2 linked regions of the Allochromatium vinosum DSM 180 genome follow. The protein of the gene in region 1 binds, or shares a complex with, the protein of each later gene. Links are inferred from orthologs where the notes say so. Each region holds a gene or a part of one and is shown in the gene's direction. Other genes may lie near its edges.

Evidence for each region.
Region 2: the proteins of uvrB (region 1) and uvrD are in contact, whole or in part, in a crystal structure (PDB 7EGT), measured with the Thermus thermophilus proteins. The link is inferred for Allochromatium vinosum DSM 180 from one-to-one orthologs. Residues at the interface, in WP_096411307.1 of Thermus thermophilus: Glu23, Leu25, Arg26, Asp27, Gly28, Glu29, Arg30, Phe31, Arg55, Glu326, Asp327, Phe328, Glu379, Ser382, Gln383, His398, Gly400, Arg401; in WP_096412145.1 of Thermus thermophilus: His654, Arg656, Phe657, Gln666, Asp668, Glu669, Lys680, Arg681, Leu682, Ser683, Lys685, Tyr686, Ala687.

Annotation. Positions count from the first base shown.
Region 1 is NC_013851.1:421,597-427,292, reverse strand. Bases 1,713-4,691 are described here. They hold uvrB (excinuclease ABC subunit UvrB), read left to right. Parts: upstream 1,713-2,182; coding sequence 2,183-4,201; downstream 4,202-4,691. Other genes in these bases: ALVIN_RS01785 (glutaminyl-peptide cyclotransferase), read left to right, coding at 4,198-4,691; ALVIN_RS01795 (pyridoxal phosphate-dependent aminotransferase), read right to left, coding at 1,713-2,039. Also shown: ALVIN_RS17455 (methyl-accepting chemotaxis protein), read left to right, coding at 1-566; more of ALVIN_RS01795, read right to left, coding at 849-1,712; more of ALVIN_RS01785, read left to right, coding at 4,692-4,953; sulfur globule structural protein SgpB, read right to left, coding at 5,020-5,394; ALVIN_RS16850 (uracil-DNA glycosylase), read right to left, coding at 5,621-5,696. UniProt on the Escherichia coli protein: The UvrABC repair system catalyzes the recognition and processing of DNA lesions. A damage recognition complex composed of 2 UvrA and 2 UvrB subunits scans DNA for abnormalities.
Region 2 is NC_013851.1:3,427,857-3,433,510, forward strand. The notes cover bases 1,699-4,635. They hold uvrD (DNA helicase II), read left to right. Parts: upstream 1,699-2,036; coding sequence 2,037-4,235; downstream 4,236-4,635. Other genes in these bases: rpsA (30S ribosomal protein S1), read left to right, coding at 4,347-4,635. Outside these bases: ALVIN_RS15195 (DEAD/DEAH box helicase), read right to left, coding at 1-1,603; more of rpsA, read left to right, coding at 4,636-5,555; radical SAM family heme chaperone HemW, read left to right, coding at 5,569-5,654. UniProt on the Escherichia coli protein: A helicase with DNA-dependent ATPase activity. Unwinds DNA duplexes with 3'-5' polarity. Translocates on single-stranded DNA with 3'-5' polarity. Initiates unwinding more efficiently from a nicked substrate than double-stranded DNA.

The DNA of each region.
Region 1 (5,696 bases):
TGGCCGGCTCCACCCAGGCGGCGGACGAACTGGTGCAGAGTTCGACCACCATCGGCTCAGTGCTGGACGTCATTCGCGGCATTGCCGAACAGACCAATCTGCTGGCCCTGAATGCCGCGATCGAAGCCGCCCGCGCGGGTGAACAGGGACGCGGCTTTGCCGTCGTCGCCGGTGAGGTACGAACCCTCGCCATGCGCACCCGGACGGCGACCGAGGAGATCGGCGGCATCATCAGCGCGCTCCAGCAGAAGACCGGAACCATCGTCTCCCTGATCCAGGAGTGTCGCGAAGAAGGACTCGCCGGTTCGGCCCAAGCCAACGAGGCGGGCGCTTTTCTCCAGCGCATCACCGAAGACATGGCCGGCGTCCAGGAGATGAGCACGCAGATTGCCGCCGCCGTTCAGGAGCAGACGCATGTGGCGACGGAGATCAACCGCAATATCGTCGCCATCCGCGATATCGCCGACCACACCGCCTCGGCTGCTGACGCCAATGCCAGCACCTCGACCCAGATCGCCCAGAGCGCCACGGAACTCGCACATAGCATCAGTCGCTTCCGATGCTAGAGCTGCGTCAGCGATGCTTGTCGTACACCGCAATCTCTTCAAGCGGCTCTACATCTCAAACTGTGGAAGATCCGGCAACGTCCCGGACATGCGCCGGAGTCCAGCGATCAGGCAGGCAAAAAAATCCCTGCCTCCGCAAGAAGGCAGGGATTTCTTCTACTTATATGGCTCCCTGGGACGGGCTCGAACCGCCGACCTAGTGATTAACAGTCACCCGCTCTACCGACTGAGCTACCAGGGAAAGTCATGAGCCGCGCATGGTAGTGCCCGACCCGACCCGCGTCAAGCGTTTTTTACTGCCTGCTCGATCCGATCCAACGCCCGTTCCAGCGTCTCGCGGCTGGTGGCGATCGACAACCGCATATACCCGCCCAACCCGAACGCCGACCCAGGCACCACCGCCACGCCCGCCTTCTCGATCAGATATTCGCCCAGCTCCAGATCGTTGTTCACCCCTTCCAGACGTTCGATCAGCTTCTGCACCTTCGGAAATACATAGAACGTCCCATCGGTCGGCAGACACTCGATGCCCGGAATCTGGTTGAGCCGCTCGACCACGAAATCGTGCCGCTCCATGAACGCCTTGAGCATCACCCCGATGCACTCCTGCGGCCCGTCCAGCGCCACCTGCGCCGCCACCTGCGAGATCGACGTCGGATTGGACGTACTCTGCGACTGGATGGTGTTCATCGCCTTGATGATGTGCGCCGGCCCAGCCGCATAGCCGATCCGCCAGCCCGTCATCGAATACGCCTTCGACACCCCGTTCAGCACCAGCGTGCGCGGCGCCAGATCCGGACAGGCATTCAAAATGTTCACGAAAGGCGCCGAACTCCAACGGATATGCTCATACATATCGTCGGTCGCAATGATCACCTTCGGGAAATCACGCAACACCTCACCGAGCGCCTCCAGCTCCTCACGGCTGTACGCCATCCCGGTCGGATTGGACGGACTGTTGATGACCACCAGCCGCGTCTTCTCGTTCATCGCCCCCTTGAGCTGGGCCGGGGTGATCTTGAACGACTGCGCTGCGCCCGCCTGCACGAACACAGGCAGGCCGCCGGCCAGCAGCACCATGTCCGGATAGGACACCCAATAGGGTGCCGGAATCACCACCTCGTCACCCGGATCGAGCAGCGCCTGCGCCAGATTGAAGAAACTCTGCTTGCCGCCGCACGAGACCAGGATCTGATTCGGCGCATAGTCCAGCCCGTTCTCGCGCTGGAACTTGGCGATGATGGCGCGCTTGAGATCCGGCGTGCCGTCGACGGCGGTGTATTTGGTGAAGCCGGACTCGATGGCGCGGATGGCGGCGGCCTTGATGTGCTCGGGGGTATCGAAATCCGGCTCCCCGACGCCGAGTCCGATCACATCCTTACCCTCGGCACGGAGCGCGGCGGCGCGGGCGGTGATGGCAAGGGTCGCGGACGGCTTGACGGCCTGGACGCGGGCAGCGAGCTTGGTGGTCATGGACGAAAGTACCTGGATGGCCCTGATGGCTGGATTCGTGGTTGGAGGCCCACAATAATAGCGAATCGTCCGCTGTCCGACACTCGAATCGAACGCCCCTCCCCCACCTGCGCCCGCTGTGCGCATCCCCGAGGTTTCCCGGCATGTCCAACCCGTCCAGTCCCGCCTTCGAACTCGTCAGCCCCTTCGCCCCGGCCGGCGACCAGCCCGAAGCCATCCGCCGTCTGGTCGAGGGCCTGAACGACGGCGAGGCCGGCCTGACCCTGCTCGGCGTGACCGGCTCGGGCAAAACCTTCACCATCGCCAACGTCATCGCCCAGGTCCAGCGTCCGGCCCTGATCCTCGCACCCAACAAGACGCTGGCCGCCCAGCTCTATGGCGAGATGCGCGAGTTCTTCCCGCGCAACGCGGTGGAGTATTTCGTCTCCTATTACGACTACTACCAGCCCGAAGCCTATGTCCCGGCGACCGACACCTATATCGAGAAGGACGCCGCGATCAACGAGCACATCGAACAGATGCGCCTCTCAGCGACCAAGGCGCTGCTGGAACGGCGCGACGTCATCATCGTCGCCACCGTCTCGTCGATCTACGGTCTGGGCGATCCCGAGGCCTATCTGAAGATGGTGCTGATCCTCAAGCGCGGCGAGCGCATCGACCAGCGCGCCATCCTGCGCCGGCTCGCCGAGCTGCAATACACCCGCAACGAGATCGAGCTGTCGCGCGGCGCCTATCGCGTGCGCGGCGACGTGATCGACATCCATCCGGCCGAGTCCGACGACGAGGCGCTGCGCATCGCCCTGTTCGACGACGAGATCGAGACGCTGTCGCTGTTCGATCCGCTCACCGGCGAGGTGCGGCGGCAGGTCTCGCGCTACACGGTGTTCCCAAAGACCCACTATGCCACCCCGCGCGAGACCATTCTGAAGGCCATCGATCTCATCAAACCGGAACTCAGGGAGCGGCTCGACTGGCTGCGCGCCAACGACAAGCTGGTCGAGGCCCAGCGGCTCGAACAGCGCACATTGTTCGATCTGGAGATGATGCTGGAGGTCGGCTACTGCCAGGGCATCGAGAACTACAGCCGCTATCTCTCCGGACGCCAACCCGGCGAGCCGCCGCCGACCCTGTACGACTATCTGCCGCCCGATGCGATCCTCGTCATCGACGAGAGCCATGTCACCGTGCCCCAGCTCGGCGGCATGTATCGCGGCGACCGCTCGCGCAAGGAGAATCTGGTCAACTACGGTTTCCGGCTGCCCTCGGCGCTTGACAACCGCCCGCTCCAGTTCGAGGAGTTCCAGTCACGCCAGCCGCAGACCATCTATGTCTCGGCCACGCCGCGCGCCTTCGAGATCGAGCACTCGGGCGCGGTCATCGAACAGGTGGTGCGCCCGACCGGGCTGGTCGATCCCGAGGTCGAGGTGCGCCCGGCGCTCAGTCAGGTCGACGACCTGCTGTCCGAGATCGGCCCGCGCGTGGCCGCCGACGAGCGGGTGCTGGTGACGACGCTCACCAAGCGCATGGCTGAGGATCTGACCGAGTATCTCGACGAGCACGGCGTCAAGGTGCGCTATCTGCATTCGGACATCGACACCGTCGAGCGGGTCGAGATCATCCGCGATCTGCGGCTCGGCGCCTTCGACGTGCTGGTCGGCATCAATCTGCTGCGCGAGGGGCTGGACATGCCCGAGGTGTCGCTGGTGGCGATCCTGGATGCCGACAAGGAGGGGTTTCTGCGCTCGACCGATTCGCTGATCCAAACCATCGGCCGCGCGGCGCGCAACGCCAACGGCAAGGCGATCCTCTATGCCGACCGGATCACCGGCTCAATGCAGCGCGCGATCGAGGAGAGCGAGCGGCGCCGCGCCAAGCAGATCGCGGCGAACGAAGCCCAGGGCATCACACCCCAGACCATCCGCAAGGCGGTTGCCGACATCCTGGAAGCCCACACGCCCGGCGCACCGATGAAGGCCCGCGAATACGCCAGGGTCGCCGAGCAGGTGGCCGAGTACGGTCGTCTGACGCCCCAGCAGATGGCCAAGCGTCTCAAGACGCTGGAAAAGCAGATGTACCAGCACGCTAAGAATCTGGAGTTCGAGGAGGCGGCGGCGATTCGCGACCAGATCCGCGAGTTGCAGGCGCGAGGACTGGCCGCATGAAGTCGGGACTCGGTTTGGTCGCGCTGTTGATGCTGTGGTGTGGTGTCGCTTTAGCCGACTCAGCGCCGGTACTCGGCTATCGGGTGGTAGCGAGCTATCCGCACGACTCGAGCGCCTTCACCCAGGGCTTGATCTTCATCGACGGCACGCTCTACGAGAGCACCGGCAACTATGGCCGTTCGACCTTGCGCCGGGTCGATCTGGAAACCGGGCGCGTGGAGCAGGACATCCGGCTCGCCCCCAATCTGTTCGGCGAGGGCCTCACGGATTGGCGCGGACGCCTGGTGCAACTGACCTGGCGCGAACGGCTCGGGATCATCTACGACGCCAAGACCTTCGAGCGACTGGAAACCTTCAGCTATACCGGCGAAGGCTGGGGTCTGACCCAGGATGGACAGCACTGGATCATGAGCGACGGTACGGACGAGCTACGGTTTCTCGATCCCGAGACCCGGAACGTCGTGCGACGGGTGAAGGTCCGCGCCGGTAAGCGCCCGGTGCACAGGCTCAACGAACTGGAATACATCAATGGCGCCATCTGGGCCAACGTCTGGCGCAGTGATCATCTGGTGCAAATCGCACCCGACAGCGGCCAGGTGACAGCCGTGGTCGATCTGACGACGCTCTATCCATCCAGCGAGCGAGTGGGGCCAGAAGCGGTGATGAACGGCATTGCTCATGACGCCGCGACAGGTCGGCTGTTCGTCACAGGCAAGCACTGGCCCCGACTCTACGAAATCGTGATCGAATAGCGAAGCCCTGAAACGAAAGAAGCCAGGCAGAGCGCCTGGCTTCTTTCCCCGACTTAGATGTCGCGCTTACTTGGACTCGGACTGAGCCGGAGCCGCAGGAGCGACCGGTGCGCCGTAAGGTGCGCCATAGGGGAAGGCGTAGGGAGCGCCATACGCGCCGTAGGGAGCGCCGTAGCCGCCGTAGTAGGGATAGCCGTAACCATAGTAGGGGTTACCGTAGCCATAACCGCGACCGTAGCCGTTACCGCGACCATAGCCGCGACCGCCCCCGCTCATGCTCATGTTGAAGTCGCCGTAGCCGTCGCCGAACATGTCATTCATCCAGTCGCCCATGCCCGAGCCGTAGCCCGGACCGCCCCAGCCCGGACCCCACCAGGCGGAAGCGGAAGCGGAAGCACCAAGAAGGGCGGCGACGGCAGCAGCGGTAGCAAGCTTTTTCATCTGTTCTCTCCGATCATTTTGTCGTTGGCAGCAAGCGTGGCCAGCACTGCATCGACCACGGGGAAGAGTGTATATTAGAAAATAATTAAATAAGAAATCTTATTTAACGATCGCAACCATAAAAATCATAGGCAAAGCTGATCGAGATGTCCAGCCACTCGTTTCGTGTGGCATTGTTCGAAAAGTAACCGCGCGATTCAAGACACACCCGCCACCGCCCGTCGGGTCACAGCCGCCGCCAGACCTCGGTCAGATCGTCCCACGCCTTGGCCTTCTGCTCGGGAGAGCGTAGCAGATAGGCC
Region 2 (5,654 bases), 3.0 Mb from region 1 along the record:
CGCGCGGACTCACGCCGTGCTGATGACCGACTTCGATGCGGTAGCTGGTCAGATCGGCGTCATCGCGGCGCGGCTGGCCGCGTTCGGGACGCTCCGGACGCTCCGAGCGTTCGGCCCGATCGAAACGCGGCCGGCGTTCGTCGCGATTCCCATCGCGCTCGTCGAAGCGCTCGCGGCGCGGCGGACGATCCTCCCAGCCGCCCTGACGTCGATCGCCATCGCGACCACGTCCGCGCTCGCCGCGTTCGTCGAAGCGCTTGGGCGGGCGCGGCGGATCCTCCTTGACGTTCAACGGCCGCTCGCGCTGATTGAGATAGGCCAGCGCGGCGGCGATGTCCAGCATCTCGATCTCCTGCTCCTGACTGATGCGCGCGAGCAGGCGATAGAAGAAATCCAGATCCTGTTCGGACTGGGCCTTGCGGATCTCGCCGATGAAGCGGTCGATGCGCGACTCGCTGAGTGCGGCGGCCGAGGGCGGCTCCATCGACGGAATCGGACGCCGGATGACGCGCTCGATCGACTTGAGCAGCCCGCGCTCGCGCGGCTCGACCAGCAGGATCGCCCGTCCGGCACGCCCGGCACGTCCGGTGCGACCGATGCGATGCACATAGGCCGAGGGATCGGTCGGGATGTCGTAGTTGACCACATGGCTGATGCGCTCGACATCCAGACCGCGCGCGGCGACATCGGTGGCGACCAGCACATCGAGCTGCCCCTGCTTGAGCCGCTCGACGGTGCGCTCGCGCATCTCCTGGTTCATGTCGCCATTGAGCGGCTCGGCGGCGAAACCATGTGCCTTGAGCTTGTCGGCCAGTTCAGTCGTAGCGTTCTTGGTGCGCACGAAGATCAGCAGCCCGTCGAACGGCTCCAGTTCCATGATGCGGGTGAGCACATCGAGCTTGTGGAAGCGGGTGACGATGCAGTGATGCTGCTCGATGGTATCGACCGTCTCGGAATTGGCGGCGATCTTGACCTCGACCGGATCGACCAGTCGCGTCTGAGCCACGCGCCGGATGGCCGGCGGCATGGTGGCCGAGAACAGCGCGACCTGACGCTCGGCCGGAGCCTGATCGAAGATCCAGTCGATGTCCTCGGCAAAGCCCATGTTGAGCATCTCGTCGGCCTCGTCCAGCACCAGGGCGCGGATCGAGTCCAGCGCCAGGGTGCCGCGACGGATGTGGTCCATGACCCGCCCTGGAGTTCCGACGATCACCTGTGGATTGCGCTTGAGTTGCGAGAGTTGCAGCCCGTAGCCCTGGCCACCATAGATGGGCAGCACGTTAAAGCCCTTGAGATCCGTAGCATAACGCTGGAAGGCTTCGGCGACCTGGAGCGCCAGTTCGCGCGTGGGCGTGAGCACCAGCACCTGCGGCTTGCGCAGATCCGGATCGAGACGGCTGAGCATCGGCAGGGCGAAGGCGGCAGTCTTCCCGGTGCCGGTCTGGGCCTGACCGAGCAGGTCGCGACCGGCGAGCAGATGCGGGATACACTGGCTCTGGATCGCCGTGGGGGATTCGTAGCCGAGGTTCTTGACCGCTTGCGCGATCACGGGTGAAAGACCGAGCGCGTCGAAGCCGACGCTCGTTTCGTCTGGGGTATCCATGATGGAGGGGCCTCTCGGAGGGAGGTAGGGCGAACCCTTGGAGAAGGCCGACCGGCCAGCCTAGAGGGGAGTCGCGGAATAACCGGGTATTATCGACATCTTTCACGCGTCGCGCAAGATCAACATCCAATATTCGCGCGCACTTAACGGACCTGGGCCGCGGGCGATTTTTTATGTTAATTTAATCAAAAACTTAGATGCGAGCAGCCTGTTGATAAGCCTGTGGATAAATTGTGCGCAAAGTGTGCGCAAAAAAATATCGCCATTTCCATGCACATTTTACACACAACTTATCCACAGGCGATGCAGGTTTCAAACCTATGATAAGAAAAGAAAAATTCAACTTATCCACTTATCCACAGGCCCTATAATTACTAACATAAGATATATATCTTAATTAGTTATTAAGGATGCGGCGGTTTAAAATCGCACGATGAACGCTTCTTTCCTGCTCGACTCACTCAACCCGGCCCAACGCGAAGCCGTTTCCGCCGATCCCGGTCATCTGCTGATCCTCGCCGGTGCGGGATCGGGCAAGACACGCGTGCTCGTCCACCGTATCGCCTGGCTACTTCAGGTCCAGCAGGTCCAGCCCTGGTCGATCCTGGCCGTCACCTTCACCAACAAGGCCGCGCGCGAGATGCGCAGTCGACTCGACGAGATGCTCGGCACACCCGTCGGCGGGATGTGGGTCGGTACCTTCCATGGTCTCGCCCATCGCTTTCTGCGCGCGCACTGGCAGGACGCGGGTCTGCCTCAGCAATTCCAGATCCTGGACTCGGACGATCAGCTCCGGCTCATCAAGCGCCTGCTCAAGGAGATGCAGATCGACGAGGCCCGCTGGCCGCCCCGTCAGATCCAGGGCTTCATCAATCGCCAGAAGGATGAAGGACTGCGCCCGCATCATCTGTCCGAGACCGGCGACTTCGTGCAGGACAGGATGATCGCGGTCTATCGCGAATACGAAGCTGCGCGCCTCCGGGCCGGATCGCTCGACTTCGCTGACCTCCTGCTCTGCACGCTGGAGCTGCTGCGCGAGCGGGCAGACATCCTGCACCACTACCAGCAGCGCTTCGCCCACATCCTGGTCGACGAATTCCAGGACACCAACGCCATCCAGTACGCCTGGCTGCGCCTGCTCGCCGGCGGCGACAATCACCTGTTCGCCGTCGGTGACGACGACCAGTCCATCTACGGCTGGCGCGGAGCCAAGGTCGAGAACATCCAGTCGTTTCAGCGGGACTACCCGACGACGCGCACCATCCGGCTGGAACAGAACTATCGCTCCACCGGCAACATCCTGGCTGCGGCCAACGCGCTGATCGCCCACAACCCCGCGCGCTTGGGCAAGAACCTCTGGACCCAGGACAGCGCCGGCGAGCCGATCCGTCGCTATACCGCCTTCAACGAGGTCGACGAGGCGCGCTTCGTCGTCGAGCGCATCCGCCGCTTCGTCCAGGACGGCCATCGGCGCGATGAATGCGCCATCCTCTACCGCACCACGGCCCAATCGCGGCTGTTCGAGGAAGCGCTGATCCAGGCCGGCATCCCCTATCGGGTCTATGGCGGACTGCGCTTCTTCGAGCGCGCCGAGATCCGCGACGCGCTCGCCTATCTGCGTCTGATCGCCAATCCGAACGACGATGCGTCGTTCGAACGGGTGGTGAATCTCCCCACGCGCGGCATCGGCGAGCGCACGGTCGAGCTGGTTCGCGAACAGGCACGCGCGGCCGGCGTCTCGCTGTGGCGCGCGGCCCGTGAGCTCAGCACCAGCGGGGCGCTCAGCCCACGGGCGAGCAATGCACTGCGGGGTTTCCTCGACCTGATCGAGAGCCAGCGCGCTGCACGCGAGGGGCGTGCACTCAGCGAAATCGCCGACCGCGTGATCGAGGCGACCGGACTGATCGAGCACTTCAAGAACAGCAAGGACGGCAAGGGACAGGACCGGATCGAGAACCTGGAGCAGCTCATCGAGACCGTCAGCCGGTTCGAGCAAGATCTGCCCGACGAGGACGGTGATCCGCTCGGCGCCTTCCTGGCCCATGCCGCGCTGGAAGCGGGTGAGGCCGAAGCCGATCCGTTTGAGGACAGCGTGCAGCTCATGACGCTGCATAGCGCCAAGGGGCTGGAGTTTCCGCTGGTCTTCCTGGCCGGACTGGAGGAAGGGCTGTTCCCACACAGCCTTTCGGCCGACGATCCGGCGCGCCTGGAGGAAGAGCGCCGGCTGTGCTATGTCGGCCTGACGCGCGCCATGCGTCAGCTCTATCTCACCCAGGCCGAGAGTCGGCAGCTCTATGGGCGTAAGGAGTGTCCGGGGCCATCGCGTTTCCTGCGCGAGATCCCGCCCGAATTGATCGAGGAAGTCCGTGGCGGCGGTATCACCCGACCGGCGTTTGCAGCCAGGGTGCCGGCCTCCAGGTCCGTAGCCAGTAGTCCGGCCAAGAGCGGCGCGGGCGCCCAAGCGCCCGAAGGCTACCGGCTCGGCCAGCGCGTGCGTCATCCCAAGTTCGGCGAGGGCGTGGTGCTCAACAGCGAGGGACGCGGCGCTCAGGCGCGCATCCAGATCGACTTCAAGGGCGGCGTCGGGACCAAATGGCTGGTGCTGACCTATGCCCGGCTGGAGACGATGTGAGCGTCTGGAGGACGCTCGACGACTACCGGCCATCCGAATAATCCGCGATCTCAAGCGAGATCCGCCCTACAATAGTTCGTTTCATCCATCTCCCACGGCGTTCGTCCCACCATGTCCGAGTCCGCAAGCTTCGAAGATCTGCTCAACGAGTTCGACCAGACCCACCCACAGGCCCAGAAAGGTGAGCCGGCCGTGGGTGACAAGGTCAGCGGCACCCTGATCGCGATCGGCGAGGAATTCGCTTTCGTCGACCTGGGCGCCAAGTCCGAGGGCCGGCTCGATCTGGCCGTGATCCGCGACGCCGAGGGGCAGCTCAAGTACGCCGTCGGCGACACCGTCGAGACCCATGTCACCGGCAAGGACGAAGAGAGCGGCATGCTGCTGCTCGGCAGCCAGCACGCACACAAGTACCATGGCGTTGACGAACTCGAAAGCGCCTACCGTCAGGGGCTGCCGGTCCAGGGCCAGGTGACGGGCGCGGTCAAGGGCGGGTGTGAGGTTCAGGTCGCCGGCGTGCGCGCCTTCTGTCCGGCTTCGCAGATCGACATCCGCTTCATCGAGGATCTGTCCGAATTCGTCGGCCAGAAGCTCGACTTCCGGATCACCAAGTTCGAGGGCGGACGTCGGCCCAATCTGGTGGTCTCGCGCCGCGCACTGCTGGAAGAGGAACAGCGCCTCAAGGCCGAGGAACTGCGCGCCCAGCTCAAGGAAGGCGCGGTCCTCACCGGTACCGTCACCTCGCTCAAGGACTATGGCGCCTTCGTCGATCTCGGCGGACTGGAGGGCATGATCCATATCAGCCAGCTCGCCTTCGGTCACGTCAAGCACCCCAAGGAGGTGTTGCAGGTCGGACAGCCGATCGAGGTCAGCGTGCTGCGCATCGAGCCGGCGACCGACGCCAAGAAGCGCGATAAGATCGCGCTCTCCATCCGCGCCCTGAGCCGCGATCCCTGGCTCGATGCCATCGAGCAGTTCCCGGCCGGTACGCGCGTGCAGGGTCGGGTGGCACGCTTGCAACCGTTCGGCGCCTTCATCGAGCTGGCGCCCGGTGTCGACGGTCTGGTCCATATCAGCGAGCTGGGCGCCGGGCGGCGCGTCCAGCATCCGAGTGACGTGCTCAAGGAAGGCGACGAGGTGACGGCGACCGTGATCGGAGTCGATCTGGAGCGGCGACGCATCAGTCTTTCGCTCGACGAGAACCGTGAGGTCGATGCGGCCGCCGCCGTCGTCATCGCCACGGCGGCCAAAAAACCCGCCGCCGAGAAGACCATGGGCAGCTTCGGCGCCCTGCTTCAGGAAAGCCTCAAAAAGGGACGCTGAGCGGACGCGGCCGGTGGATTCGTTCGAGTATTCGCCGCCACCACTGGCGCTCTACGTCCATCTGCCCTGGTGCGTGCGCAAGTGTCCTTACTGTGACTT